Regions from separate parts of the Spirillospora sp. NPDC052269 genome, predicted to be linked through region 2. Evidence: riboswitches for the same ligand, from Rfam matches in the RefSeq annotation. Region 2 holds a riboswitch; the other holds the start of a gene.
What was found. A riboswitch is a leader RNA that binds a small molecule or an ion and turns the genes downstream of it on or off. The one in region 2 is predicted to bind glycine.
Positions count from the first base shown of each region.

Region 1: another riboswitch for glycine. It lies ahead of gcvP (aminomethyl-transferring glycine dehydrogenase); the one in region 2 lies ahead of gcvT (glycine cleavage system aminomethyltransferase GcvT).

Region 1 covers NZ_JBFAUU010000003.1:136,502-151,234, forward strand. The annotation lists gene AB0L06_RS07160 (maleylpyruvate isomerase N-terminal domain-containing protein) at 1-614, opposite strand, end outside; gene AB0L06_RS07165 (plectin) at 903-1,349, opposite strand; gene AB0L06_RS07170 (TetR/AcrR family transcriptional regulator) at 1,504-2,088, shown strand; gene AB0L06_RS07175 (LutC/YkgG family protein) at 2,141-2,842, opposite strand; gene AB0L06_RS07180 (LUD domain-containing protein) at 2,839-4,278, opposite strand; gene AB0L06_RS07185 ((Fe-S)-binding protein) at 4,275-5,006, opposite strand; gene AB0L06_RS07190 (DUF5999 family protein) at 5,372-5,575, shown strand; gene AB0L06_RS07195 (alpha/beta hydrolase family protein) at 5,804-6,415, opposite strand; gene AB0L06_RS07200 (PPOX class F420-dependent oxidoreductase) at 6,482-6,904, shown strand; gene AB0L06_RS07205 (tetratricopeptide repeat protein) at 7,032-8,249, opposite strand; gene gcvP (aminomethyl-transferring glycine dehydrogenase) at 8,495-11,371, opposite strand; glycine riboswitch at 11,439-11,553, opposite strand; glycine riboswitch at 11,554-11,649, opposite strand; gene AB0L06_RS07215 (flippase-like domain-containing protein) at 11,900-14,599, shown strand; gene AB0L06_RS07220 (MerR family transcriptional regulator) at 14,716-14,733, opposite strand, start outside.
Region 2 covers NZ_JBFAUU010000009.1:210,374-225,106, forward strand. The annotation lists gene AB0L06_RS21070 (ATP-dependent DNA ligase) at 1-585, shown strand, start outside; gene AB0L06_RS21075 (hypothetical protein) at 582-1,502, opposite strand; gene cds1 (L-cysteine desulfhydrase Cds1) at 1,562-2,704, shown strand; gene AB0L06_RS21085 (M50 family metallopeptidase) at 2,782-4,077, opposite strand; gene AB0L06_RS21090 (FadR/GntR family transcriptional regulator) at 4,246-4,983, opposite strand; gene AB0L06_RS21095 (amino acid permease) at 5,106-6,626, shown strand; gene AB0L06_RS21100 (glutamine synthetase family protein) at 6,623-7,969, shown strand; gene AB0L06_RS21105 (aldehyde dehydrogenase family protein) at 7,983-9,341, shown strand; gene AB0L06_RS21110 (3-oxoacyl-ACP reductase) at 9,343-10,107, shown strand; gene AB0L06_RS21115 (alginate lyase family protein) at 10,104-11,318, opposite strand; glycine riboswitch at 11,474-11,571, shown strand; glycine riboswitch at 11,573-11,676, shown strand; gene gcvT (glycine cleavage system aminomethyltransferase GcvT) at 11,753-12,853, shown strand; gene gcvH (glycine cleavage system protein GcvH) at 12,874-13,263, shown strand; gene glyA (serine hydroxymethyltransferase) at 13,266-14,534, shown strand; gene AB0L06_RS21135 (L-serine ammonia-lyase) at 14,610-14,733, shown strand, end outside.

The DNA.
Region 1 (14,733 bases), on a different contig from region 2:
CCCGAAGCGCACAGCACCGCCTCCCACGCGTCCCCGCGCTCCGCCTCCGGGACGGACGACAGCGGCAGATGCGGCACGCCCCAGTGCCACGCCGACACCAGAAGCTCCGGATCCTCCGGGCGATAGTCCGCGCCGATCGCGCGCGCCAGATCCCACGCGTGCAGGTGCCATTCCACGCACGCCGCGCCCGCATGGTCGCCGACGGTGTACTTGGTGCCCCGGTAGACCAGGTGCGTGCGGTCCCACATGTCCGGCATCAGGTCGGCGTAGGCGCCCGCCGACACCGTGAACGAGGTGATCCGGCCCTCGCCGCGCTCCGGCGGCAGCACCGCGAGCTCGGCCGCGTTCTGCCGCGCCTGCTGCCGGATCAGGACCGCGGACGCCGCGTCCTGCGCGAACAGCTTCGCCAGGCGGCTGTCCGGCGCGTCCTGCAGGTACTCCAGGTAGCTCTCGGCCACGCACCGCAGGTGCCCGGCCAGGTCCATCACCTGCCACTCGGCGCAGGGGGTCGGAGCCGTCCAGTCGTGCACCCTCGCCGCCAGGTCGCGGATCGCCCGCACCCCGTCCTGATAGCGCTCCAGGACCCGTTCCCGGTCCGGCGGCGTGCGCTCCACCTGCATTCCCCCCGCGTTCGTGAAAGCCCCCCGTGGCTCCGGCGGCCGCCCTCGTCCGCCCCGGTCCGGTCTCTTCTCCCGTCCCGGGCGGAACCCCCGGCGCGCTCCCCGAGAGGGGAGGATTTCAAAGTTCACTCTCCGGTGCCACTCCGCGTCGCTGTGTTGTCGGCTTAGGGCGCGTCAAATGCTCACCTCGACACGCCCCACCGCCCCACCGCGCGACCTCGAAGGACACGTCCGGGCCGGACGCACCGCCCGGCCCGGGATGCCCGCAAGGGAGGACGGGCCTCAGACCACGGCGACGCCCCGGCCGCCGCGGAAGCTCAGCCGGTGGGTCTCACGGGCCGTGCGGAGCCGGTCGGCCTCCTCGGTCCACGGACGGACCGTCCAGCGCGCGCGGGCCTTGCGCTCGGCGATCTCGGCGGCGCGGTGGGCGGTCGCGTCCTGCCCCTCCGAGACGTAGACCTTCGGGCCCATCTCGACCCGCTCGGCGGCCAGGGCGGCCTCCAGTGCGACGGTCAGGGCCTGGTCGAACGCCACGTCCAGCGCCTTCATCTCGCCTGCCGGGCGGCCCTCGGCCTGCGCGGTCCGCAGCGCGGTCTCGGCGGCCGTGGCGTCCGCGAGGCGGTCCTGGTAGGTGCCGGCCAGCCGCCGGTCCTCCTCCATCCGCGCGGCGACGTCCTTGCTGATCCCGCGACCCAGCGGCATGTGGTGCTCCTCGAACCTCGTGCTCATTGCTCAAGCGTCCTTGCGCCGATCTCCGTGACCGGCCAAGGGTCAGCGTACGCTCGGGACACGCCGGTTGTGACTCCGGACACCGGGTTCGGCACCTTTACGCAGTAAGGTGATCTCCGTCATCGCCCGTCCCCGCGGAGCAGGAGGCACCGTCATGGTCCGGCAGCCGAGCATCAACGCGCAGCACCGCCCGCCCCTCACCACCGACCGGATCATCGAGTCCGCGCTGCACATCGTGGACGGCCAGGGCCTGGCCCGGCTCACCATGCGCCGCCTCGGCGACGCGCTGGAGGTCGAGGCCATGGCGATCTACCACCACCTCCCCCGCGGCAAGGAGCAGCTGCTCGACCACCTGGTCGCGCACGTCGGCGCGATGCCCGCCGCCGCGCCCGGCGACCTGGGATGGAGGGAGGGCCTCATGGTCTGGGCACGCGCCTACCGCGCCCGGCTGCTCGACCACGCGGGCGTCCTGCCGCTCCTGGTCACCCACCGCAACCCGGCCGCGCTCGCGGACACGCTCGGCTCGCTACGCGAACACCTGCGGCTCGGCGGCGTCGCCGAACAACCCGCCGCCGTCGCCGCCCACAGCCTCCTCGGCTTCGTCATCGGGCACGTCGCGCTCGAGGTCCGCGACACCCGCGGCGACGTCCGCGCCGAACCCGGCGAGCCGCCCGTGGACTGGGAGGCCCGCTTCGCCGCCGGGCTCGCACTCGTCCTCACCGGGGTCAACCCGGGCTGACGGCCCGCACCCGACGGTCGTCGGCGCGGCCGTCAGTCGTCGGCGCGGGCCATCAGTCGTCGACGACGAGCATCCCCAGCGTGCGCGGCCCGTGCGGCGGCCCGTGCGGCGGCCCGCCCGGGGACGACGCGGACGGCGGGCCGCTGATCCACGTCTGCGGCAGGGCCGGATCCAGCCGGCGCACCGCCTCCGGAACGGCGCCCACGACCTGGTCGGCGTGCACGACGCACAGATGCCGGTCCGGGACGAGCGTCAGGGCCCGGCGCCCCTGCGCGCGGCCGCCGTCGAGCACGACCGTCCCGGTCTGGGCGACCGCGACCGCGCAGCCGGTGACGACGCCGTCCACGCCCGCCAGCGCCGGGACGTCGAGCACGGGCGAGTCCGCCAGCGCGCGCACGCCGTCCAGCTCGGCCAGCCACCCGAACGGCAGGTCGGACGGCACGACGATCCGCCTGGCCTCCCACCCCCACAGCACGGCCGCGACCGCCGTGGCCAGCTCGTCCGCGCCGACGTGCCGGACGGCCACCCCGAGCGCCGCGACCCGCTCGGTGAACAACGCCACCACGTCCGCCCTCGTCGCGGCCTCCGGCCCGGTCAACCGGGTCAGATACCCGCGCGGCACCGGAACGGGCGTCCGGCGCGGCGCGCCGAGCGCCCCCCGCACCCGCCGCAGGACCCCGTCCCGCGCCGTCCTCCGTGCCGGTTCCTCGTCCGGCCCGGCCGCCCGGCGCGGCGCCTCATCCCGCGCGGTCACCCCTTCCTCCGCCGGGCCGCCTCATGGCGCCGCCACCAGGACCGGAAACTCTCCGCGGGCGGGGCGGCCAGGTCGCGCGCCTCGGTCCAGCGGCCGAGCAGGCCGGGCAGGCGCCGGATCCGCCCGCCCCGCGCCACCAGCCGCGCCCACCGCGAGCCGCGTCCGACCGCCGCCTCGAACCGGCGCGCGTCGGCCATCGTCCAGGCGAGGCCGCGCATCACCGCCAGCTCCGGCGTCGGGACTGACCGGTTCCGGCGCGCGTCCACGACCTCGCCGCGCAGATGAACCAGCAGCCCCGGAATGTCGATCTTCACCGGGCAGACCTCCGCGCACGCCCCGCACAGCGTGGACGCGAACGGCAGCGAAGCCGTCCGCGCACGATCGACACCGCGCGCCAGTGGCGTCCAGACCGCGCCGATCGGCCCGGACGGGCCCGTTCCGCCCGGGTCGTAGGGCCGGTCCCCCACCCGCTCGTACACCGGGCACACGGCCGAGCAGGCGCCGCAGCCGATGCAGCGCAGCGCCTCCCTCCCGACCTCGTCGCCGAGGATCCGGGTGCGGCCGTTGTCGACCAGCACGACGTGCACCTCGCTCGGGCCGTCCCCCGGGACCACGCCCGTCCAGGCCGACACCTGCGGGCTGAGCCGGTCCCCGCCCGCCGTGCGCGGGAGGAGCTGCAGCAGGACCTCCATGTCGGCCCAGCTCGGGACGGCCCGGTCCATCCCCGCGACACAGACCAGCGTCTCCGGCAGCGTCAGGCACGCGCGGGCCGCGCCGTCCGCCTCGAGCAGCACCACGGTCCCGCTGTCAGCGACCAGGAAGTCGGCCCCGGTGACGGCGACGCGCGCGGCGCGCACCCGGTCGCGGCCCTCCGGGCCCGCGGCGTCGCGCACGGTGATCCCCCGCTCCGCGAGGGCGCCCGCGAGCCGGACCTCCCGCAGGACGGGCCCGTCCGCGACCGCGACCTCGCCGCCGCCGTCCTCGGCGAGCGAGGCGACGATCCGGCGCGCGGCGGACGCGTTCCGCGCCCAGTGCACCGTGCCGCCCGCGTCCGTGACGGCCCGCTCGAACGCCTCCAGGTGGGTGCCGAGGTCGAGCAGCGCCCGGTCGCGGATCGCCGCCCCCGCCGTCCGTAGCTCCTCCCAGTCGGACGGCTCGCCGGTCGCCGCGGCCAGCCGGTCCCGCGCGGTCCCGACGGACTCGGCTAGGTCATGCCGCGCCCCGGCGTCCGCCAGCGCCTCGCGCGCGGCCTCCGCGAACCTCGGCAGGACGGGTTTCCCGTCCTGCCCGCGCCTCCGGGCCGTGCTCCCCTGCTGCCCGCCCACGAGCCTCAGCAGCGTCCCGAGCCCGAACCCGCCGGACACATCCGAACCTCGTTCGGGAGGGGCGGGATGGTCGGGGGCCTCCGCTTCGCCCTCCCCCTCGCGGAGGCTCATGCGTCCTCCCCCGTGGACGCCAGGATCTCGGCGAGGTGCGCCACCCGGACACCCGCCCGCAGCCGGGACAGCGCGCCGCCAATGTGCGCGAGGCAGGCGTTGTCCAGCGCGCACAGCACGTCGGCGCCCGTGTCCCGGACGTGCCGGACCTTGTCGGCGACCATCGCGACCGACACGTCCGCGTTCTTCACCGCGAACGCGCCGCCGAACCCGCAGCACTCCCCCGCCGCGGGCAGTTCGACCAGCTCCAGCCCCTTCACCGCGCGCAGCAGCCGCGTCGGGCGGTCGCCCACGCCCAGCGCGCGCGACGCGTGACAGGTCGGCTGGTAGGCCACACGGTGCGGAAACGCCGCGCCGACGTCGGTCACGCCCAGGACGTCCACCAGGAACTCGGTCAGCTCGTACACCTCGAGCCCGGCGGCGTCGCGCTCCAGCTCCGGGTCGCGGGCGGCCCGCGCCATGCTCCGATAGGACGACCGGACCGCCGCCGCGCACGACGCCGACGGCGTCACGACCGTCCCCGCCCCGGCGAACACCCCGGTGAACCGCCGCGCGAGCCCGGCCGCCTCCCGCCGGTAGCCGGTCGTCCAGTGCAGCTGCCCGCAGCAGGTCTGCCCCGCCGGGAACACCACCTCGTGCCCGAGCCGCTCCAGCAGGGACGTGACCGCGCGGCCCGTCCCGGGGAACATCGCGTCGTCGACGCAGGCGACGAACAGCGCAACGCGCATCCGGGCCTCACCTCCCCTGGGTCGGGCCCATCCCAGGGGGCAATCGTAGGGCTCGGTCCCCCGGCCGCCGGGGGGAAACGATCGCATCCCGAGCCGGACACGCGGCCGGTCCCGGACACCTGTCCGGACGAATCGGGAGGAACTTTACGCATCGGACGGAGATTCGTGCTCTTGCCGAGACGGATTCGCGGGCAGTCTGATCACCTGCACCTGAGGGTGAGGCCGATCACACTCCGGCGGTACCGAGGTACCACCGGACAATCGTCCCTTCGGGCTATGGCCGCCCAGGGCCGAACCGATCCACACTCGGATGCGTCAGACAGAAGAGCACCACCCATCGAGCACCTGAGACCGGAGGCACGCCGATGTGCCCACACCAACCGCACTGTCCCACCTCTGACGGGCCGGACCGCGACGCCGCACGAACCGTGGCCAACCACCCCGAACAGGGCTGGAGCCTGCTGTGCAACGGCGTCGTGATCTTCGAGGACACCGGTGAACTGCTGCCCGACGGGAAGATCGTCGCCCCGCACCGCCCCACCGACCTCGGTGTCGGAGCGGTCGCCTGACCAGTCTCGTACGGGGGACTAGTCCGAACGGGTGATCTTCCTCGGGGGCGTCAGCCACCCAACGGGCGCTCCGGGTGATCCCCGGAGGCACCAGGAGAGAAAGAAGCAAGGGCCCCGGCCAAGACGCCGGGGCTCAGTCATGTCCGGGACCGCCTCACCCCCGGGGTCTGGGTAGCCCTGGACGGGTCAGGCCGGCCCCCTGAGGCCCGGAGCCCTGGACGGGGCCGATCAGCCCGCCGCGCGCGCCCAGCGGCGCAGCCAGGGCTCCACGGCCTCACCCACGGCCGCCGGGTTCTTGTTCAGGTCGTGCCGCTCCCCCGGCAGGACGACCACCTCGGCGGCGTCCGCCGCGTCCGGGACACCGAACGGGTCACGGTCGCCGTTCACGACCACCACGTCCACGCCCGCGCCGCGCAGCTCGTCCGCGCGCGACTTCTCCGGCCTCCCCGGCGGATGCAGCGGGAACGCCAGCGCCACCACGCCCGTCGCGCCCGCCTCCCGGGCCGTCCGGCACGCCACCCGCGCGCCGTTGCTCCGCCCGCCCTGCACGAGCGGGACGTCCCCGAACCGGTCGCGCACGAGCTTGACGATCTCCAGCCACGCCTCGTCCTGCCGCGCCGCCGATCCGGGCGCCCGGCGCCCGGCCTTCCGGAACGGCTGCAGCACCCGCGCGACCGCCCCGCCGAGCCCCAGCGCGACCTCCCGGACGGCCAGCAGGTCCGGCGCGTCCACCCCGCCGTTCGAACCGTGCGTCAGCACCAGCAGGAACGCCGCCCCCTCCGCCGCACGCGGCTCGTCCACCGTCACCTCGGCGGCCCCGTGCGCCGTCATGATCTCCATGTCGCTCACCGTAGCGGCCCGCGCACCCGGCCTCGTCCCCGCCCTCCGTCCGCCACAATGTGGATCATGGAGATGACGACAGACGAGTGGCGCGCGTTCGTCCTTTCGGGGACGCGCACCGGCAAGATCGGCGTGATCCGCAAGGACGGATCCCCCCACGTGACCCCCATCTGGTTCCTCCTGGACGGGGACGACCTGCTGTTCAACACCGCCGAGAAGGGCATCAAGGCGCACGCGCTCAAGCGCGACCCCCGCGTGTCGATCGCGGTCGACGACCAGGTCGCGCCCTACTCGTTCGTCGTGATCAGCGGCGTGGCCGCGCTCGACACCGACCAGGACGAGATGCTGCGCTGGGCCACCGCGATCGGCGCCCGCTACATGGGCGAGGACCGCGCCGAGGAATACGGCAAGCGCAACGCCGTCCCCGGCGAGTGCCTGGTCCGCGTCCGCATCACCAACATCGTGGCCCAACGAGACATCGCCGCCTAGCCCCCGCCGCCGGACGCCGCGCGTCAGCCCTCACACGTCGGACGACGCCTGCCAGGCACCAGGCTCAGGCGTCGGACATCAGGCACTGAGGCGCCGGACACCAAGCGCTGAGCACCGGCGCCGGATGTCAGGCGTCGGGCCAGCCGGGTGGGAGGACGGCGGTGGGGCCCATCGCGAGGCGTAGACGCTCGGCGAAGCTCTCGTGCAGGAGCGGGCCCCAGGCGTAGTCCGACGGCACGCGGACGGCGCCGCCGATCACCTCGTGCGACTCGCCGGGGCGGCGGTCGGCGGGCTCGGCCGCGTACCGGACGGCCAGCAGCGCGTACATGTGGTCCAGCGCGCCGAACGCCTCTCCCGCCAGGGCGGGCAGCGTGCCCTCGGCGACGGACTGCTCGAGGAGCGGCTCCCACCACAGCTCGGCCGGGTCGTCACCGTCGTCCGCGCCGAACTCGCGCCGCAGCCGGGCGCGGACCTGCGCCGAGACCGCCGGGTCGGTCAGGCCGCGCCGCCACGCCTCGCGGGCCTCGCCGTCCCGGCCGCGCAGCGGCAGCGTGCGGGCCAGCAGCTCCGTGGCGAGCGATCCGACCTCCGGGTCGGCGGGCTCGCCGTCCGCGCCCAGCGCCGCGCCGAACGCGCCGATGGCCTGGTCGAGGCAGGCGATGCCGAGCGCCACGGCGAGCCGCGAGTGCGCGTGCGGCGCGGCCTCCCGGTCGACGAGCTTCAGCCCGGCGGTCAGCACCCGCTGCGCGCGGGCCGGCTCGCCGCGTTCCAGCAGCCGCTGGGCGAGGTCGTGCGCGGCGAGTGGCCCGTACTCGGCGTCGCCGGTGGCGACCGCGTCCTCCCAGTGCCCGCGGGCGCGGTCGAAGTCGCCCGCGTCGTCGGCGAGCCGTGCCAGGGCCAGGTGTGCGGGCGGCAGGTAGGCGGGGTTGGCGAAGTCGACCACGATCCGCCAGACGGGTTCGGCCTCGTCGTGCTCCCCCGCGCGCTCGTGGGTGAGCGCAAGGTGGTAGGCGGCGCGCGCGCCGTACTCGGGGTCGCCGGTGGCGATCGCGGCACGATCGGCCTCGCGCGCGCCCGCGATGTCGCCCGAGTCGTCCAGGACGACCGCGAGGCCGAGCGCGGCCCGAGCCCGGTGCGGGGTGTCGCCGAGTGCGAGCACCTCCCCGAACAAGGTCGCCGCGCGGTCGGACTCGCCGTCCTCGGCGAGCCGCCGCGCCCGTTCGCACATCTCCGCCGCCTGGTCGGCCTCGGCTCCCCCCGGCCCGCCGTCCCGCGGGTCGGCTGACTCGGCTGACGCGGCCTCAGCCGACCGTCGCGGCGCGGCCTGTCCGGGCGTGTCGTTCATGATCGTCTACTGCCCTCTGGGGGTCGGGGTTCGGCGGTGCCGAGCCTAGCGATCCGGCCGCCTCCGCGTCCCGCCCCGACACACCCGGACTTGATCATGCCTCCGGCGTGTCGCCGGGCCACGCCCTTTACGTTGTAGATCACAAACGGGGACGGGAAAGGGCCCGTTCCCGGGACGTCCCGGGAACGGGCCCTCACCCTGCTCTCGCCCTGCCTGCCCTCGCCCTGCCCTCAGGCGAGGACGGCTCAGTCCTCGAACGCCTCCGGCGGCGGGCAGGAGCAGATCAGGTTGCGGTCGCCGTACGCCTGGTCGATGCGGCGGACCGGCGGCCAGTACTTGCCCTCGCGCAGGGACGGCAGCGGGTACGCGGCCGTCTCACGCGTGTAGGCGTGCTTCCAGTCCTCGGCCAGCAGGCTGTCCGCGGTGTGCGGGGCGTTCCGCAGCGGGTTGTCCTCACGGTCGAAGGTCTCGTCGGCGACGGCCTCGATCTCCCGGCGGATCTCCACCATGGCGTCCACGAACCGGTCGAGCTCGGCGAGGTCCTCGCTCTCGGTCGGCTCGATCATCAGCGTCCCGGCGACCGGGAACGACAGCGTCGGGGCGTGGAAGCCGTAGTCGATCAGCCGCTTGGCGACGTCCTCGGCGGTGACCCCGGTCTCCTTGGTGATCTTGCGGAGGTCGGCGATGCACTCGTGCGCCACCAGGCCGTCCCGGCCGGTGTAGAGGATCGGGAAGTGCGGGGACAGCTTCGCCGCCAGGTAGTTGGCGGCGATGATCGCGCCCTCGGTCGCCGAGCGCAGGCCGTCCGCGCCCATCATGGCGATGTAGGTCCACGAGATCGGCAGGATGCCCGCCGAGCCCCACGGCGCCGCCGAGATCGGGCCGACGCCGGTGTCCTGCGGGCCGGCCTCGGCGCGCAGCGGGTGGGACGGCAGGAACGGCGCCAGGTGCTCGCGGACGCCGACCGGGCCCACGCCCGGGCCGCCGCCGCCGTGCGGGATGCAGAAGGTCTTGTGCAGGTTCAGGTGCGACACGTCCGAGCCGAACTCGCCCGGACGGGCGAGGCCGACCAGCGCGTTGAGGTTCGCGCCGTCCACGTAGACCTGGCCGCCCGCGTCGTGCACGGACTTGCAGACCTCGGTGATGGACTCCTCGAACACGCCGTGCGTGGACGGGTAGGTCACCATGATCGCGGCCAGCGCGTCGCCGTGCTTGGCGAGCTTGGCGTGCAGGTCGTCCACGTCGATGTTGCCGCCGTCGTCACACTTGACGACCACGACCCGCATCCCGGCCATCACCGCGGACGCGGCGTTGGTGCCGTGCGCGGACGACGGGATCAGGCAGACGTTGCGGTGCTCCTCGCCACGCGAGGCGTGGTAACCGCGGATCGCCAGCAGCCCGGCCAGCTCGCCCTGCGAACCGGCGTTCGGCTGCACCGACACCTTGGCGTAGCCGGTGATCTCGGCGAGCCAGCCCTCCAGCTCGCCGATCAGCTCGACGTACCCGGCGGCCTGGTCGACCGGCGCGAACGGGTGGATGTTCGCGAACTCCGGCCAGGTGATCGGCTCCATCTCGGTCGTCGCGTTCAGCTTCATCGTGCAGGAGCCGAGCGGGATCATGGACCGGTCGAGCGCGATGTCCTTGTCCTGGAGGCGGCGCAGGTAGCGCAGCATCGCGGTCTCGGAGCGGTGCGCGTGGAACACCGGGTGGGTCAGGTACGGGCTCTCCCGGCGCAGGGAGTCGAGCGCGTCCCCGGCCGGGGTCTCGGCGACGCCCTCCACGCCGAACGCCCGCCACACGGCCGCGACGTGCTCGCCGGTGGTGGTCTCGTCGCAGGCGATCCCGACGTGGTCGGCGTCCGCGAGGCGCAGGTTCACACCCAGTTCGCGGGCGGCCGCGACGACCTCGGCGGCGCGGCCCGGGACGCGGGCGAGGACGGTGTCGAAGAAGTGCTCGTGGACGACCTCGACGCCGCCCTCGCGCAGTCCGGCGGCCAGCGTGACCGCCTGGCCGTGCGCGTGCTGCGCGATCGCGGCCAGGCCCTCCGGGCCGTGGTAGACCGCGTACATGCTCGCCATCACCGCGAGGAGCACCTGCGCGGTGCAGATGTTGCTGGTGGCCTTCTCCCGCCGGATGTGCTGCTCGCGGGTCTGGAGCGCCAGCCGGTAGGCGGGCTTGCCGTCGATGTCGACCGAGACGCCGACCAGGCGGCCCGGCATCTGCCGCTGGATGCCCTCGCGGACGGCCATGTAGCCGGCGTGCGGACCGCCGAAGCCGAAAGGCACGCCGAACCGCTGCGCCGAGCCGACCACGATGTCCGCGCCACTGTCCCCCGGGGACCGCAGCAGCGTCAGCGCGAGCAGGTCGGCGGCCACCACGGCCTGCATGTCCCGCGCGTGCGCCGCGTCCACCAGCGGCGTCAGGTCGCGGGCGGCGCCGGACGCGCCCGGGTACTGCACCAGCACGCCGAAGAAGTCGCCCTCCGGCAGCCCGGCGGACAGGTCGGCGGTGACGACCTCGATGCCCAGCGGGACGGCCCGGGTGCGGATCACCTCGATCGTCTGCGGCAGCGCGTCGGCGTCCACCAGGAACGCGCCGGGCTCCTTGCGCCTGCCCACGCGGTGGGCCAGGGCCATCGCCTCGGCGGCGGCGGTCCCCTCGTCCAGCATGGAGGCGTTCGCCACCGGCAGGCCGGTCAGGTCGCCGACCACGGTCTGGAAGTTCAGCAGCGCCTCGAGGCGGCCCTGCGAGATCTCCGGCTGGTACGGCGTGTAGGCGGTGTACCAGCCCGGGTTCTCCAGCACGTTCCGCAGGATCACGCCCGGCGTGTGGGTGCCGTGGTACCCCAACCCGATCATGGAGGTGAGCACGGCGTTCTTCTCGGCGAGCTCACGCAGCCGGGCCAGCGCGGCCGGCTCGGACAGCGCGGGCGGCAGCGCCAGCGGACGGTGCGTGCGGATGGCCTCCGGGACCGCCGCGTCGATCAGGGCCTCGGCGCCGGAATAGCCGATGGCCGCCAGCATCCGGGACCGCTCGTCGCCGGACGGGCCGATGTGCCGGTCGGCGAAGGCCGTCCGCGGGGTCTGTGGCGAGGCCACGGGTGCGAAGAACTGGGCGGTCATTGGGGAGAGCCTCCTGGGCTGCGAAAGCGGTCGCTCAGGGCGTCCCCGGCCCGGCCGGCCGGTGACGGTCTCCCCCTCTGTCGTGGCACCTGAGAGCTTCCCCCGCGCACGCGCGGAATTTCCCCTTCGGTGAGACGGCCCGTCCCCGTTTCCGGGCGCGCTCGCCTGCTTTCCAGAGGTGCCTCGTCTGCGCGGTCCTTTTGCCTGAGAGGTTCCGGGGAGGTTTGCCCCTTCGGCGTTCCACACTGGCGGCGTGGAATCTCTCCCGCGCAGGGTCAGCGGCGTTTCCTGTGGGAAAAACTCTATCCAATACAGAGCACGATCGAACGCGGCGGACCCCCTCTCCGCGACGTGACCGGAACCCCGGCGGCCCACCGGGCGTTCCCTCAACGGGGGACCGGCCGGGTCGGCGTGGCGGACCTGGGCCTCCCCCGCCGCGTCCGCCGGAGAAAGTACGATATTCGCAGCTCACGGTCGGGAGGACCCACAACCGCGGGGGCGGGGACGACGACGGAACGGCGGTATGGCGTGACGCGGACCCAGGACGGCGCGGCGCGGACCGAACATGATTCGGACCGGACCGGGCCCGATCCCGGCGTCCCCGAGGACGGGACGGACCCGCGCGAGAACGCGCCGGACCCAGGCGAGGAAGCGTCGGACAGGGCCGTGGACGAGGCGAACCCGGGCGGCGACAAGGCGAACCCGGGCGAGGAGGCGGGGCCGGCTCGGGTCGAGGAGCCGCCCTCGCCGCAGCGCATCCGCCGCTCCGGCGACGCGATCCGGTTCGCCACCGCGCTGGCCGGCCTCGGCGCCGTCATGCTGCTGGTGACGATCGCCCAGCAGACCACGCACGGCCTCCAGACCGACATCGTCGAGGGCACCGCGCACGCGCCCCGCTGGCTGCTGTCGCTGGCCACGCTGGCGTCCAGCTTCGGGGTGCTCGCCGTCCCCACCGCCTTCGCGGTCGAACGCCTGTTCAACCGGGACGGCGTCCGGGTGGCGATCGCGGTGCTGGCCGCGATGATCACCTTCGGGCTGACCGTGGCGATGAACGACTGGGTCGTCCCGGCCGCCCCGAACGGCCTGCTGGACGCCCTGATCTGGGGCAGTTCCGGCACCGCCGTCGTGCACACCGACATCGCGCCGGTGATCGCGTTCGTCGCCGCCGTCGGGATGGCGGGCCGCACCCGCTGGCAGATCGCCGCCTGGACCATGATCGGCCTGGCCGCGCTCACCGGGCTGACCGCGTCCTACGCCTCGGTCTCGGCGCTCGCCGCCACCTACTTCCTCGGCGAGGCGATCGGCCACGGAACGCTGTACGCGGTCGGCACGCCGAACCCGCGCCCGACCGGCGCCGCGGTCGTCGCGGCGCTGGAGCGGCTCGGCCTGCGCCCGGTCGCGGCGCGGCAGGTCGCCACGTCCGCCGACGAGCCGCGCCGGTACGCCGTCGCGGTCGCCCCCGGCCCGGACGGCGTGCCGCACGACGGCGCGGGCCGTCCACTCCCCCGGGGCCGCTGGCAGCTCCAGGTGAACGTGCTGGACCGCGACCAGCAGACGGCCGGGCTGGTGTATCGCCTGTGGCGGCTGGCGCGCCTGCGCGCCGGCACGAACCGCCGTCCGCTGCGATCCCTGCGCCGGGCGCTGGAGCAGGAGTCCCTGATGGCCTACGCGGCGTCCGCGGCGGACGTCCGCACCCCGCGTCTGACCGGCACCTGCGAGGTCGGCACCGAGGCCGCCCTGCTCGCCTACGAGCACGTCCCGGGACGGCGGCTGGACGAGCTGGACGACGCCGAGATCGACGACGCCCTCCTCACCGGCATCTGGCACCAGTTCGCCCGCCTCCAGGCCGCGCGCCTGGCCCACCGCCGCCTGGAGGGCCACGCCATCCTGGTGAGCGGCCCGGCTCGTCCCGCCTCCCCCGCCCAGGCCGACGCCCCGGCCCCGGACGAGACGGGCCCGGACGAGCCCGCCCCGGACGAGGCGGCGTCCGGTGGGGGCCTGGTCCACCTGGTCGACCTCGGCGTCGGCGAGGTCGCCGCGGGCGATCTCGTGCTGCGCCTGGACCGGGCCCAGCTCCTCACCACCCTGGCGCTGCGCGTCGGCGCCGAACGCGCCGTCGCGACGGCCGCCCCGGTGCTGGGCGAGGGCGCGCTCGCCGCGGCCGTCCCGCTGCTGCAGCGGGTCGCGCTGACCCGGGCGACCCGCACCGCGGTCCGGCACGACCGGCGCCTGCTGACGCGGATCCGCGAGCAGATCCTCGAGCTGGAGCCCGAGGCCGAGACCGAGCCCGTCCGGCTGGAGCGCTTCCGGTCCCGGACGATCGTGAGCATCGTCGCCCTCACCTTCGCCGCCTACATCGTCATCCCGCAGTTGACCAGCGTGCAGTTGGACACGATCGGCGACCGGGCGAACTGGTGGTGGGTCGCGCTCGGCGCCGCCGGAGCCGCCGTCACCTACCTCGCGGCGGCGCTCATGCTCATCGGGTTCGTGCCGGAGCGGCTGCCCCTGTGGCGGACGATCCTCGTCCAGGTGGCCGCGTCCTTCGTCAAGCTCGTCGCGCCCGTCGCCGTCACGGGCGTCGCGCTCAACACCCGCTACCTGCAGAAGTCCGGGATCCGGTCCGGACCGGCCGTCGCCAGCGTCGGGGCGTCCCAGCTCCTGGGGATGGTGGTCCACATCCTCCTGCTGGTGGTGTTCGGGTTCATCACCGGGTCCACGCAGACCGCGACCCACGACCTCGCGCCGTCCCGGACGATCATGATCGTGCTGCTGATGCTCGCGATCCCGGTGGCGGTGGCGCTCGCCATCCCGCGCGTCCGGCGGCTGGTGACCGCGCGGCTCCGGTCGATGTTCTCCGGGGTGCTGCCGCGGCTGGTGGACGTCCTGCAGTCGCCCCGCAAGCTCGCCACGAGCCTCGGCGGCACGCTGCTGATCACGGCCGCCTTCGTGGTCTGCCTGGACGCCTCGATCCGCGCGTTCGGCGGCCACCTGCCCTGGACGGCCGTGGTCGTGGTGTTCCTGACCGGGAACGCCCTGGGATCGGCCGCGCCGACGCCCGGTGGCCTGGGCGCGGTCGAGGGCGCGCTCACGCTGGCGCTGACGATCTCCGGGCTGCCCGCGGAGATCGCCACCTCGGCCGTGCTGCTGTTCCGGCTGCTGACCTTCTGGCTGCCGGTCGCCCCCGGCTGGGCGGCGTTCGCCTACCTCCAGCGCAAGGAGGCCATCTGACGGGGCGCGGGATTCCGGCGTTCACGCCGGGAGGCGGGCCGGAGGATCGGGGCCGGAGGGGCCGGAGAGATCAGGTCGTCAGGTCGGGAGGACGTGCCGGGCGTCGAACCGGGAGATCAGCCGGTGCGGCGGGT
Region 2 (14,733 bases):
GAAAGGCATGCGGCGCTCGCGGGGGCCGTCCCGGCGGAGCTGCTCATGCCGCGCACGGTCACGGCCGACGTGACCGAGGCCGAGGCGGTCTTCGCGGACGCGGTCGCGCGCGGGCACGAGGGCGTCGTGGTGAAGTCACCCGCCACGCCGTACGCGGCCGGGCGGCGCGGCGCGGGCTGGATCAAGGTCAAGCCCCGGCACACGCTCGACCTGGTCGTCCTGGCCGTCGAGTGGGGGCACGGCCGCCGCCGGGGGCTGCTGTCCAACCTGCACCTCGGCGCGCGCGATCCGGAGACCGGCGGGTTCGTGATGCTCGGCAAGACCTTCAAGGGCCTCACGGACGAGCTGCTCGCCTGGCAGACCGAGAAGCTCCGCGCGCTCGCCGTCGAGGAGGACGCGTACACCGTCCGCGTCCGGCCCGAGCTCGTCGTCGAGATCGCCTTCGACGGCCTCCAGACGAGCCCGCGCTACCCGGGCGGGCTGGCGCTGCGGTTCGCCCGCGTCCTGCGCTACCGGCCCGACAAGAAGGCCGAGGACGCCGACACCATCGACACCGTCCGCGCCCTGGCCCCGGTGATCGACTAGTCGGCGCGGGAGCGGCGTCCCTTCCGGCCGTGCTTCCCCGTCTTTCTGGGCTTCCCCGGTTTGCCGCGCTTCCCCTTGCCGCCGGGCTCGCCGGTGCGGTTCGGGTCGACCGTCCGGTTCGGGCCGGTCAGGCGGCGCCGCGCCTCGGGCGGGATCAGGTCGTGCCGTCCGGCGATGAACTCCTGGATCCAGATCTTGGCGCGGATCATCGGCCGCCGGTACCGCTCCTCGCGGCGGACGGCCCGCCGGTACTTCCGCGAGCCCGGCGCGTACAGCCAGCGCGACCACGGCGACCCCGGCCGGGCCACCCGGATCGACCCGAAGATCAGCACCGCGGGCACGAACAGCCCGATCAGGCCCGTCCAGATCTTGCCCTTGAGCAGCGCGACCACCGCGAGCCCCAGGTTCGCCGTCACCGACGCCACGTACACGACCAGCAGTACCGGCTGGGCGATCTCCTCACCCGGCTCGGGCTGCTGGATCCCGGTCAGCCCGAGCGGATGGACGCCGAGCAGCAGCAGCCCGGTGACCGCGATCGCGACGAACACCGCGTCCACCGACGCGCGGCCCCGTTCCGTCCAGTAGACGTCCTGCAGGTGCAGGATCAGGGCGAACTCGTCCAGCACGAGCGCCGCGCCCATGCCGAAAACGCCCGCGGCGGCGGCGTTCGGCCAGGTCCGCGCCTCCGGGACAGCGATCCCCGCGACGCCGCCCAGCAGCATCAGCACCACGCCGAACACGACGTGGTGGATGTGGACGTCGCCGGCCTTGACGTTCCGGAACCACCAGCGCACGTTCGCGCGGATCAGCCGCACGTTCACCCGGGTGAACACGAACGTGACGATGAAGGCCACGAAGAAGCAGAACAACGGCAGCCGCCCGGTCTCGACGATCCGCCGTGTGAAGAACTCGGCCATGCACCCCCCGTATCCACCATCATGCCCCGTGATCTGCGGCGATATCGTGAAGGTCCAGGATGATCAGTGAAGATCACACCCGAGGGAGCACCGTGACCCGCTCTGTGAGCCGCAATGTGGACCACGCCGACCCGGCCTGCCGGGTCTGGATCGCCGAGGCGATCCGGAAGGTCGAGGCCGACGCCAACCGCAGCGCGGACACGCACCTGCACGTGTTCCCGCTTCCGCCCGAGTGGGGCATCGACCTCTACCTGAAGGACGAGTCCGTCCACCCGACCGGGTCGCTGAAGCACCGGCTCGCCCGGTCGCTGTTCCTGTACGGGCTGGCCAACGGCTGGATCAGCGAGGGGACGACGATCATCGAGGCGTCGTCCGGCTCGACCGCGGTGTCGGAGGCGTACTTCGCCCGGCTGCTGGGGCTGCCGTTCGTCGCGGTGATGCCCGCGTCCACCAGCCCGGAGAAGATCGAGCTGATCGAGTTCTACGGCGGACGCCCGCACCTGGTGGACGACCCGACCACGATCTACTCCGAGTCGCGGCGGCTGGCCGACGAGTGCGGCGGCCACTTCATGGACCAGTTCACCTACGCCGAGCGGGCCACCGACTGGCGGGCCAACAACAACATCGCCGCGTCGATCTTCGAGCAGCTCGAGCTGGAGCGGTTCCCCGAGCCCGCGTGGATCGTGGTCGGCGCCGGAACGGGCGGGACGTCCGCGACGATCGGGCGGTACGTCCGGTACCGCCGGTTGCAGACGCGCGTCGCGGTCGTGGACCCGGAGGGCTCGGCGTTCTACGGCGCGTTCAAGGACGGCGACATGACCCGCACCGCGGCCGGCTCGCGGATCGAGGGCATCGGCCGTCCGCGCGTCGAGCCGTCCTTCCTGCCGACGGTGATCGACCGGATGATCCAGGTGCCGGACCCGGCGTCGGTCGCGGCGATGCGCTGGACGAACGAGGTGACCGGCCGGAACACCGGCGGCTCCACCGGCACCAACATGTGGGGCGTGTGCGAGCTGGTCGCCGAGATGCTCCGCACCGGGCAGCGCGGCAGCGTCGTCACGCTGATCTGCGACGGCGCCGAGCGCTACCGGCACACCTACTGCTCGGACGAGTGGCTGGCCGCGCAGGGCTGGGAGATCGACCCCTATCTCGCGGCGCTGCGGAGCTTCCCGAAGACCGGCGAGATGCCGACCGAGGTCTGACCCGTCCAACGAGAACGGCCGCGCACCCTCTGGAGGGTGCGCGGCCGTTCTTCGGCATCAGGCCAGGTCAGGCCGGGTCAGCCGTTGAGCTTGATCGGGTTGACCAGGTCGGCGTAGATCAGCAGGCCGCCCATGACGACCAGGACGGCCGCCATCACGTAGGTCACGGGCAGCGCCTTCGCGACGTCCACGTAGCCGGGGTCGGGACGGCGGGTCAGCCGCGCGAAGCCCTTCTTCAGGGCCTCCAGCAGCGCGCCCGCCATGTGGCCGCCGTCCAGCGGCAGCAGCGGGATCAGGTTGAACAGGCCGACCGCGAGGTTCAGCGAGCCGAGCAGCCCGACGAACACGCTGACCTTCTGGATCGTGGTCAGGTTCTTGGACGCGGCGACCTCGCCGCCCATCCGGCTCACGCCGACGACGCCGACCGGGCCGTTCGGGTCGCGCTTCTGGTCGCTGAACGCGGCCTTCCAGATGCCGACCATCTTCTGCGGCATGTTCACCAGGGCCTCGGCGGTGCGCCCGGTCATGTCGCCCATGGTGCTCGCGACCGCGCCCGGGCCCGTCCGGACGAACGGCTCGGTGGGCGTGATCCCCAGGAAGCCGACCTCGACGGTCTTGTCGATGTCCTTCAGGTCGACCATCTTGTTGCGGACGATCGGCGTGTTGGTCGTGATGTCCTTGCCGTCGCGGCGGATGTCGATGGCGACGGTCTTGCCCGCCGAGTCGCGGATCAGCCCCTGGAGCTGCGTGTACGAGGTGATCTTGTGGCCGTCGAACGAGGTGATCCGGTCACCGGCCTTGAGCCCGGCCTGCGCGGCCGGGGTCAGCGGCGCGTTCGCCGGGCACTCGGTGACGGTCTGCCCCGCGCTGACCACGCACTTGGACACCGACTCGATCACTGGCTGCGGGGTCTGCCGCCCGATCCCCATCAGCAGGATCGAGAAGAACAGCACCGCCAGGACCAGGTTCATGGCCGGGCCGCCGAACATGATCAGCAGCTTCTGCCACCATTTCTTGGAGTAGAACACCCGGTCGTCGTCGCCGGGCTGGATCTCCTCCAGCGCCGCGCCGCGGGCGTTCTCGATCAGTCCCTGCCACGGCCCGGTGGACACCTGCCGCACCTGGCCGGGCGCGTCGCCCTTGCGCGGCGGCAGCATCCCGATCATGCGGATGTACCCGCCGAGCGGGATCCATTTGACGCCGTACTCGGTCTCACCGCGTTTGAACGACCACATCGTCGGGCCGAACCCCACCATGAACTGCGGCACGCGCACGCCGAACAGCTTGGCGAAGCTCATGTGGCCGAGCTCGTGCAGGGCGATCGACGCCAGCAGGCCGAAGAAGAGGATCAGCACCCCCGCCAACCAGAACACGCTTCCCCGTCCTCCCGGTGATCTCCAGCAACCCACCCAGGGTACGTCAGAAGACCGTGGCGGACCGCGTACAACGCCATACCCCGCCGGGTAGGGACATCCCCGACCCGCGAGGGCGGTCGCGCCGCTTCACGGGTTCACGTCCCGGGCTCGGGTCGCGGGCGCGGCTCAGGTGAGGAAGCCGCGGAGGAGGGCGGCGGTGCCGTCCAGGTGCTCGGCGACGGCCTGACGTGCGGCGTCCGGATCGCCGGACAGGACGGCCTCGGCGATCGCGTCGTGCTGGAACGCGGCGTGATCGATGTTGGCGGCGAGGACGGGGATCGCGTTCAGCAGGTCGGTGACCCGCATCCGGGCGTCGGCGCAGGCGGCGACGAGGGTCGGCGAGCCGGTCAGCTCGGCGATGGTCAGGTGGAAGATCGTGTCGAGGCGGCGGTAGTCGTCCGGCACGGCGGAGTTGAGGGCGGCGAGCCGGAGGCGGAGCAGGTCGCGCTGCTCGCCGGTCAGCTCCATGGACGCCGCCAGCTGCGCCGCGCCCGTCTCCACGGCCAGCCGGAAGGTCAGTGTGTCGTGCAGGTCGTCGCCCATCGCGATCAGCGCCCGGCGCAGGTCGGCGCTCTTCGGACGGGGCCGCCGGTAGGTGACGAACGTGCCGCCGGACCGTCCGCGCCGCGACTCGACGTACCCCTCCTGGGCGAGGACGCGGATGGCCTCGCGCAGCGTCACCCGGCTGACGCCGAGGAGCGGGGCCAGCTCGCGCTCGGGCGGCAGCCGGTCGCCGCGGTCGACCACGCCCAGCTTGATCGCCTGGAGCAGCCGCTCGACGGTCTCCTCGAACGCGTTGCCCGCCCGGACGGGCCGGAACACCGCCTCGCTGAGCGGGCTGCGCTCCGCCACGATCTCCTCCACAGGGCCCAACGTTACAGGTGGGTTTTCCGTCCCCGGACCTCTTGACGGGACGCCTCCCAGAAACCTTAATGGTCTGACGTTAGCCCGTTTAACGGGCTTCAAACCCCCTGCGAGGAGGCGCCGTGAGCCTCGACGAACACGCCCCCACCCGTTCCGACGACGAACGACGCCTGCACGAGCTGGGCTACGCCCAGGAACTGCGGCGGTCCATGTCCGGCTTCGCCAACTTCGCGGTCTCGTTCACGATCATCTCGGTGCTCACCGGCTGCCTCACGTCCTACACGATCGGCCTCAAGGGCGGCGGCCCCGCCGTGATCACCTGGGGCTGGCTCGGCGTCGGCGCGATGACCCTGCTGGTCGCGCTCGCGATGGCCGAGGTCTGCTCCAGCTACCCGACCGCCGGCGGCCTCTACTACTGGGCCGCCAAGCTCGCCCCGCGCAACGGCCCGGCCTGGTCCTGGTTCACCGGCTGGTTCAACTTCACCGGCCAGGTCGCGGTCACCGCCGGGATCGTCTACGGCTCGGCCGCCTTCCTCAACCCCCTGCTGGACGACCGGTTCGGGTACACGGTCTCGCCCGGCCACACCTTCCTGCTGTTCGCGGTCCTGCTGGTGATCCACGCGCTGCTGAACCAGTTCGGCGTCCGGCTGGTGGCGCTGCTGAACGGCGTGAGCGTGTGGTGGCACGTCCTCGGCGTCGCGGTCGTCCTCGGCGTGCTGGCGATCAAGCCGTCCCACCACCAGAGCGCCACGTTCGTGTTCACCAAGTTCGTCAACCAGACCGGCTGGCACTACGGCGTCTACGCGGCGCTGATCGGCCTGCTGCTGTCGCAGTACACGCTCACGGGGTACGACGCGTCCGCGCACATGACCGAGGAGACGCACGACGCGGCCCGGTCCGGCCCGCGCGGCATCGTGAACTCGGTGCTGATCTCGATCGTCGCGGGCTGGCTGCTGCTGCTCGGCATGACCTTCGCGATCGGCGACTACGACAAGGCCGCCGCCGACGGGCCCGCGCAGATCTTCACGTCCGCGACCGGACGGTCCCTCGGCGACGTGCTCATCCTCATCTCGTTCGGCGCGCAGTTCTTCTGCGGGACGGCCTCGGTCACCGCGAACTCCCGGATGATCTACGCGTTCTCCCGGGACGGCGCGCTCCCCCTCTCCCGCGTCTGGCACCACATCAACGCGCGCACCCGGACGCCCACCAACGCGATCTGGCTCGCGGCGACCTGCGCGTTCGTGCTGGCCCTGCCCGCGCTGTGGAACTACACCGCCTACCTCGCCGTCACGTCCGTCGCGGTGATCGGCCTCTACATCGCCTACGTGATCCCGACGTTCCTGCGGCTGCGGCAGGGCGACGCGTTCGAGCGCGGGCCCTGGCACCTCGGCCGCTGGAGCCGTCCGATCGGGACGGTCGCGGTGGTCTGGGTCCTGATCATCTCTGTCCTGTTCATGCTGCCGCCCAGCAACCCGATCACCACCGACAGCTTCAACTACGCGCCGATCGCCCTCGCCGTCGTCCTCGGCGGCGCCGCGCTGTGGTGGGTGCTGTCCGCCCGCCGCTGGTTCAAGGGCCCGAAGGTGCAGGGCACCGCCGAGGAACTGGCCGCCATCGAGGACGACCTGAAGGGGGTCGCGTGAACCTCGACGAACTACGCGACGAGGTCGCGGCCGGACGGATCGACACCGTGATCATCGCGATCGCGGACATGCAGGGACGGTTGCAGGGCAAGCGGCTGTCGGCGCGGTTCTTCCTGGAGGAGGTCGCCGGGCACGGCTCGGAGGGCTGCAACTACCTGCTGGCCGTGGACGTCGACATGAACACCGTGGACGGCTATGCCATGTCGTCCTGGGAACGCGGGTACGGGGACTTCGTGATGCGGCCCGACCTCGCGACGCTGCGGCGGATCCCCTGGCAGGAGGGCGCGGCGCTCGTCCACGCCGACCTCGGCTGGGAGGACGGCTCGGACGTCGCGGCGTCCCCCCGGCAGATCCTGCGCCGCCAGACCGACCGGCTCGCCGAACGCGGCTGGACGGCCTTCGCGGGCACCGAGCTGGAGTTCATCGTCTACGCCGACACCTACGAGGACGCCTGGAACCGCGCCTACCGCGACCTCACCCCGGCCAACCAGTACAACGTGGACTACTCGCTGCTCGGCGGGGCCCGGGTCGAGCCGCTGCTGCGGCGGATCCGGCTCGGCATGGAGGGCGCGGGCATGTACGTCGAGTCCGCCAAGGGCGAGTGCAACCTCGGACAGCACGAGATCGCGTTCCGGTACAACGACGCCTTGTCAACGTGTGACAACCACTCGTTGTACAAGACGGGGGCAAAGGAGATAGCCGCGCAGGAAGGCATGGCCATCACGTTCATGGCCAAGCCCAACGAACGCGAAGGAAACTCCTGCCACATCCACCTGTCGCTACGGGACGCCGACGGACGGCCGGTGCTCGCCTCATCCGAGGGTGCGCACGGCCTGTCGGATGTCGGACGGGCGTTCATCGCCGGCCAGCAGGCGCTCATGCGCGACTTCACGCTGCTCTACGCGCCGACGATCAACTCGTACAAGCGGTACCAGCCCGGCTCGTTCGCGCCGACCGCGATCAAGTGGGGCCTGGACAACCGGACGTGCGCGCTGCGGCTCGTCGGGCACGGGCCGTCCCTGCGGATCGAGAACCGGACGCCCGGCGGCGACGTGAACCCGTACCTGGCCGTCGCCGGGATGATCGCGGCCGGGCTGCACGGCATCGACAACGACCTGCCGCTCGAGGAGCCGTACCGGGGCAACGCGTACGCGTCCGACGCGTCCACGGTCGCCCGCTCGCTGCGCGACGCCGCCGCCGACTGGACGGCGTCCGACCTGGCCGCCGAGGCGTTCGGCAAGGAGGTCGTCGAGCACTACGCCAACAACGCCCAGGTGGAACTGGACGCCTACGACCGGGCCGTCACCGACTGGGAGCTGTTCCGCGGCTTCGAGCGACTGTGAGAAGGGTGCTTCGTTGGAGCTGATCAACCCCGCGACCGAGGAGGTCGTCACGTCCGTGGCGATGGCCTCGGTCTCCGACACCGATCGGGCCGTCGAGCGGGCTCGCCGCGCTTACGTCCACTGGCGGGCGGTCTCCCCCGGCGACCGCGCGCGGCTGCTGCGGCGCTTCGCCGAAGTGGTGGACGAGCACGTCGACGAGCTCGCCGAGCTGGAGGTGGACGAGGCCGGGCACCCGATCGCGCAGGCCCGCTGGGAGGCCGGGAACCTCCGTGACGTGCTGCTTTACTACTCGGCCGCGCCCGAACGGCTGACCGGGCAGCAGATCCCGGTGCCGGGCGGGCTGGACGTCACCTTCCACGAGCCGCTCGGTGTGGTCGGGCTGATCGTCCCGTGGAACTTCCCGATGCCGATCCTCGGCTGGGGCCTCGCCCCGGCGCTCGCGGCCGGTAACACGGTGATCGTCAAGCCTGCCGAGACGACGCCCCTGACGGCGCTGCGCGTCGGGGAGCTGGCGCTGGAGGCCGGGCTGCCGGAGGACGTGGTGACCGTCCTGCCCGGCGAGGGCCCGGTCGCGGGACGGCGGCTCGCCGACCACCCGGACGTCGCGAAGATCGCCTTCACGGGCTCGACGCGGGTCGGGCAGGAGCTGATGGCCGCCTGCGCGGCGAGCGTCAAGCGCCTCACGCTCGAACTCGGCGGCAAGTCCGCGAACATCGTCTTCGCGGACGCCGACCTGGAGAAGGCCGCCGCCACGGCCCCCGGCGCGGTCTTCGACAACGCCGGGCAGGACTGCTGCGCCCGGTCCCGCATCCTCGTCCAGCGGACGGTCTACGACCGGTTCATGGAACTGCTGGAACCTGCCGTCCAAGCCGTGGTGGTCGGTGATCCGCGGGACGAGAAGACGCAGGTCGGGCCACTGATCAGCGGCGCGCACCGGGCGCGCGTCGCCTCCTACGTCACCGGCGGCGCCCCCGTTGCCGTCCGGGGTTCGGCTCCGTCCGGGAAGGGGTTCTGGTTCGCCCCGACCGTCCTCGCCGGGGACGGCGTGACCGACCTGCCCGCGTGGCGCGAGGAGGTCTTCGGGCCGGTCGCGATCGTCGTCCCCTTCGAGGACGAGGCGGACGCCGTCCGGATCGCCAACGACACCCCGTACGGCCTGTCCGGCTCGATCTGGACGCGCGACGTCGGCCGCGCCTTCCGCATGTCGCGGGCGGTCGAGGCCGGGAACCTGTCGGTCAACTCCCACTCGTCCGTCCGCTACTGGACCCCGTTCGGCGGCTTCAAGCAGTCCGGCCTCGGCCGCGAACTCGGCCCGGACGCCCTCGCCGCCTTCACCGACACCAAGAACGTCTTCATCTCGACGGAGGAATAGCGTGCAGCGATTCGAGGACCGCGTCGCCGTCGTCACCGGCGGAGCCAGCGGGATCGGCCTGGCGACGTCCCGCCGCCTCGCCGCCGAGGGCGCGAAGGTCGTCATCGCCGACCTGGACGAGTCGGGCGGCCGGAAGGCGGCCGACGAGGTCGGCGGCCTGTTCGTCCGCACCGATGTCACGTCCGAGGACGACGTGAAGGCCCTGTTCCGGGCCGCCCACGACGCCTACGGACGGATCGACGTCGCGTTCAACAACGCGGGCATCTCGCCGCCCGACGACGACTCGATCCTGGAGACAGGGCTCGACGCTTGGAAACGCGTCCAGGACGTCAACCTGACCAGCGTCTACCTGTGCTGCAAGTACGTGATCCCGTACATGCAGGCGCAGGGGAAGGGCTCGATCATCAACACCGCGTCGTTCGTGGCGGTGATGGGCGCGGCTACCTCGCAGATCTCCTACACGGCGTCCAAGGGCGGGGTCCTGGCGATGTCGCGGGAGCTGGGCGTCCAGTTCGCCCGCGAGGGCATCCGCGTCAACGCCCTCTGCCCGGGGCCGGTCTCGACGCCGCTCCTCCAGGAACTGTTCGCCAAGGACCCGGAGAAGGCGGCCCGGAGGCTCGTCCACATTCCGACCGGGCGCTTCGCCGAGCCCGAGGAGATCGCGGCGGCCGTCGCGTTCCTGGGCTCGGACGACGCGTCCTTCATCACCGCGTCCGAGTTCCTCGTGGACGGCGGCATCTCGGGCGCCTACGTCACCCCGCTCTAGGGAGCGTCGGCGTGGGTCAGGGTCTCCCAGCCGAGGAAGTGGGACGGCCCGGCCGGGCGCTTGGCCGTGACCAGGGCGCCTGTCTTGGGCAGTGAGACGCCCAGGCGGTGGTGGTAGGCGTTGTACCCGACCTCCAGGACCGGGCCGAGGCCGGTCTTGGGGGCGCCCTTGCAGAGCCAGGACGGAGCCTTCGTCCCCAGGTCGTACTGGGCGTGGAACTCCATGGCCTTGGTCAGGCGGGGCTGGGCCTCCTTGTAGAGGTCCAGCCCTTGGAGGCGGGCGGTCTCGGCGACGTGGATCGCGGCGTCCAGGCCCCAGCCGGTGTGGCCGAAGTCCCGGCAGGTCTCCTGGGCGAGGCCGTCCACGAAGGTGCCCTGGCCCTGCCAGTACTTGATCGTCGCGGCCTTGCCGCTGATCCCGGCCGGGGTCTTCGGGAGCGCGCCGTCCTTCTTCAGGTAGACGTACTCGGGCAGGCGCTTGCGCCAGCGCGCCACGGCCGTGTTGAAGGTGGCCCGGTCGTCGGTGTGGACGGCGATGGAGAGCGTCGCGTCCGTCATGATCAGTTCCCAGTTGCCGTTCGTGGTCGGCCGGTCCTTGTTGACCATGGGCAGGTAGACGGTCCGCAGGAAGGACGCGAACTTCTTCCTGCCCGTCCACTTGGCGCCGTACGGGGAGTACTTGATGATCTCGGCGGCGCGGGCCCAGTCGTTGGCGGCCCAGGCCGCCTGGAGCGGCGCGTTGGAGTTGGTGTGCTGCTTGAGGACCTTCGCCCACGCGTCCATCAGCTGGACGGCCTTGGCCGCGTACTTCTGATCATGGTTGACCGTGTAGGCGAGGGCGTCGGTGTAGGCGGCCATCGCGTCGTCGCGCTCGTCCGAGCAGCCGTGGTTCGGGTTGGACGACGGGCCGCACTCGACGTTCGCGCGGGGCTTCGGCGTCCGCTTGAGGTCGGCGTACTTGCTCGCGAGCATCGCGTCGTAAGCCGTCTTCCACGGCTGCTTGCCCGCCTTCACACGGGTGCGCATCGTGTCGAGCTGCTGCTTGCCGACCAGCACGCCCGGGTGCTTGAACCCGGCTGCCGACGTCGCGGCGACCGCCCCCGCCTCGTGCCCGCCGGACGCGCCGTCCCAGGCGACCGCCGCCACGGACGCGGCGACCACCGCGGCCCCCGCGCCGGACGCGAGCCACACGCGGCTCCGGGTGAACGCCATCATGAGATCCTTTCGTCGGCTGAAAAGTCCCTGAACGTCGGATCATGCAACCGTCGCGATCGGGCGCCGTCAATCAGAACGGCGAAATACGCCGCAAAGGGCGACAAGTCGGCTGGTAGCGGGGTCGAGCGCGCTGGTACATTGCGGGCAGCCGTTGAACCCGCGCGGGAGAGTGCTCCCGCCGCCAGCGGGGGCCGCCGAAGGAGCAACTCCTCCCCGGAACCTCTCAGGCCCCACGGACCGCGCGGACCAGGCGACCTCTGGAAAGCGAGGGCGTCCCGCGCCCTCCGCCGAAGGTGAAAGCCCCCCTTTCGTCGCGGGGGTGAAACTCTCAGGCGCCGATGACAGAGGGGGAGGCACCGAGCCGCCCGGGGCGCGATGGGACCATTGACGGGACGTCCACGCGCGCCATCCGCGACCAAGGAGCCAGACCCATGTCCGCCGATCCGACTCCCAAGAAGACGCCGCTGTACGACGTCCATGCCGCTCTGGGCGCCAACCTCGTGGACTTCGCGGGCTACCTCATGCCGCTCCGGTACGCCAGCGAGACGGCCGAGCACAAGGCCGTCCGCGACGGCGCCGGCCTGTTCGACCTCTCCCACATGGGCGAGATCTTCCTGACCGGCCCGCAGGCCGCCGCCGCACTGGACTTCGCGCTGGTCGGCAACATCTCGCCGATGGCCGTGGGCAAGGCCCGCTACACCATGATCTGCGCGGAGGACGGCGGCGTCCTGGACGACCTGATCGTCTACCGCCTGGCCGCCGAGACCTACCTGGTCGTCGCGAACGCCTCCAACGTCGCGGTCGTCCGGGAGGCCCTGGTCGAGCGCGCCAAGGACTTCGACACCGAGGTGGACGACCGGTCCGACGCCTACGCGCTGATCGCGCTCCAGGGCCCGGACGCGCAGGACATCCTGCTCCGCTTCACCGACGCCCCGCTGCCCGAGCTGAAGTACTACGCGATCCTGCCCGGGACCGTGGCCGGGGTGGACGCGCTGATCGCGCGCACCGGCTACACCGGCGAGGACGGCTTCGAGCTCTTCGTCGCCGCGGCCGACGCGGTGAAGCTGTGGAACGTCCTGGCCGGGGTCGAGGGGGTCATGCCGTCCGGGCTGTCGGCGCGCGACACCCTGCGCCTGGAGGCCGGGATGCCGCTCTACGGCAACGAGCTGACCGCCGAGACGACCCCGTTCGAGGCGGGGCTCGGCCGGGTGGTCAAGTTCGAGAAGAACGGGGACTTCGTCGGACGGCCCGCGCTGGCCGCGCGTGCGGAGGCCGCCGCAGGCCGTAGGCTCGTGGGACTGGTGGCCCGCGGGCGCCGGGCGCCCCGCAAGGGGTACGCGGTCGTCGGCCCGGACGGCACGCCGTGCGGCGTGGTGACCAGCGGCGCTCCGTCGCCCACACTGGGCAAGCCGATCGCCATGGCCTACCTGGACTCCTCGGTCCCCGAGGACACCACCGGACTGGTCGTGGACGTCCGCGGCCGGCACGAGCCGGTCGACGTCGTCGCCCTGCCTTTCTACAAGCGTTCCTGAATCCTGGAGAGAGAACAACCGTGAGCGTTCCGGAGCAGCTCCGCTACAGCGAAGACCACGAGTGGGTCGCCGGTCTCGACAACGAGGACGGCATCGTCACCATCGGCATCACCCAGCATGCCGCCGACGCGCTCGGCGAGATCGTCTTCCTCGAGCTCCAGCCGAAGGAGGGCGAGAGCGTCGAGGCCGGCGAGCCCTGCGGCGAGGTGGAGTCCACCAAGTCGGTCAGCGACCTGGTCTCCCCGGTCAACGGCGAGGTCACCGCGATCAACGCGGCCGTGATCGAGGAGCCGAAGGTGATCAACGACGACCCGTACGGCGAGGGCTGGATCTTCAAGGTCAAGATCACCGAGGAGCCGGGCGACCTGCTGGACGCCGCCGCCTACGCCAAGCTGACCGAGGAGTCCTGAGCATGACGGCCCCCTCCTCGCACGACGCCCCGCTGGCGGAGGTGGACCCGGAGGTCGCCGCCGCGGTCGCCGACGAGCTGCACCGCCAGCAGTCGACCCTCGAGATGATCGCCTCGGAGAACTTCACGCCGGTCGCGGTGCTGGAGGCCCAGGGGACGGTCCTCACCAACAAGTACGCCGAGGGCTACCCGGGCCGCCGCTACTACGGCGGCTGCGAGTACGTGGACGTCACCGAGCAGCTGGCCATCGACCGGGCCAAGGCCCTGTTCGGGGCCGAGTTCGCCAACGTCCAGCCGCACTCGGGCGCGCAGGCCAACACGGCCGTCTACTTCGCGCTGCTGAACCACGGCGACACCATCCTGGGCCTGGACCTGGCGCACGGCGGCCACCTGACCCACGGCATGCGGCTCAACTACTCGGGCAAGGTCCTCAACGTGGTGCCCTACCACGTCCGCGAGGACGACGGCCGGGTGGACATGGACGAGGTCGCGCGCCTCGCCGAGGAGCACCGGCCGAAGATGATCGTGGCCGGCTGGTCGGCGTACCCGCGTCAACTGGACTTCGCCCGGTTCCGCGAGATCGCCGACTCCGTCGACGCGCTGCTCATGGTCGACATGGCCCACTTCGCGGGCCTGGTCGCCGCCGGGCTGCACCCGTCGCCCGTCCCGTTCGCCGACATCGTCACGACGACCACGCACAAGACCCTCGGCGGTCCGCGCGGCGGCCTGATCATGGCGAGGGAGGAGTTCGGCAAGAAGATCAACTCTGCCGTCTTCCCCGGCATGCAGGGCGGTCCGCTGGAGCACGTGATCGCCGCCAAGGCGGTCGCGCTCAAGGTCGCGGCCTCGGAGGAGTTCGCGGGCCGCCAGCGGCGTACGCTGGAAGGGGCACGCATCCTGGCCGAGCGCCTGCTCGCCGAGGACGCGGCGAAGGCCGGCGTGAAGGTGCTGACCGGCGGCACGGACGTCCACCTGGTCCTGGTCGACCTGGTCGACTCCGAGCTGACCGGCCGGGACGCCGAGGACCGGCTGCACGACGTCGGCATCACCGTGAACCGGAACGCCGTCCCGAACGACCCGCGTCCGCCGATGGTGACGTCCGGGCTGCGGATCGGCACCCCGGCCCTGGCCACCCGCGGCTTCGGCGCCGAGGACTTCCGCGAGGTCGCCGACGTCATCGCGCTGGCGCTCCAGCCGTCGTTCGACCAGGCGGCCCTGGCCGCCCGGGTGAAGGCCCTGGCCGACAAGCACCCGCTCTACCCGAACCTGTGATCACCGTGCCCCCGTCCGCCCCCGGGGCGGCCGGGGGCCACGTGTTTCCGCACGCTACAACGGAGTAGCAAGTCCATGGCTATCAGCGTTTTCGACCTCTTCAAGATCGGCATCGGGCCGTCCTCCTCGCACACCGGAGGACCGATGGCGGCCGCCCACCGCTTCGCGCGCGGACTCGACCAGGACGGCGTCCTGGAGA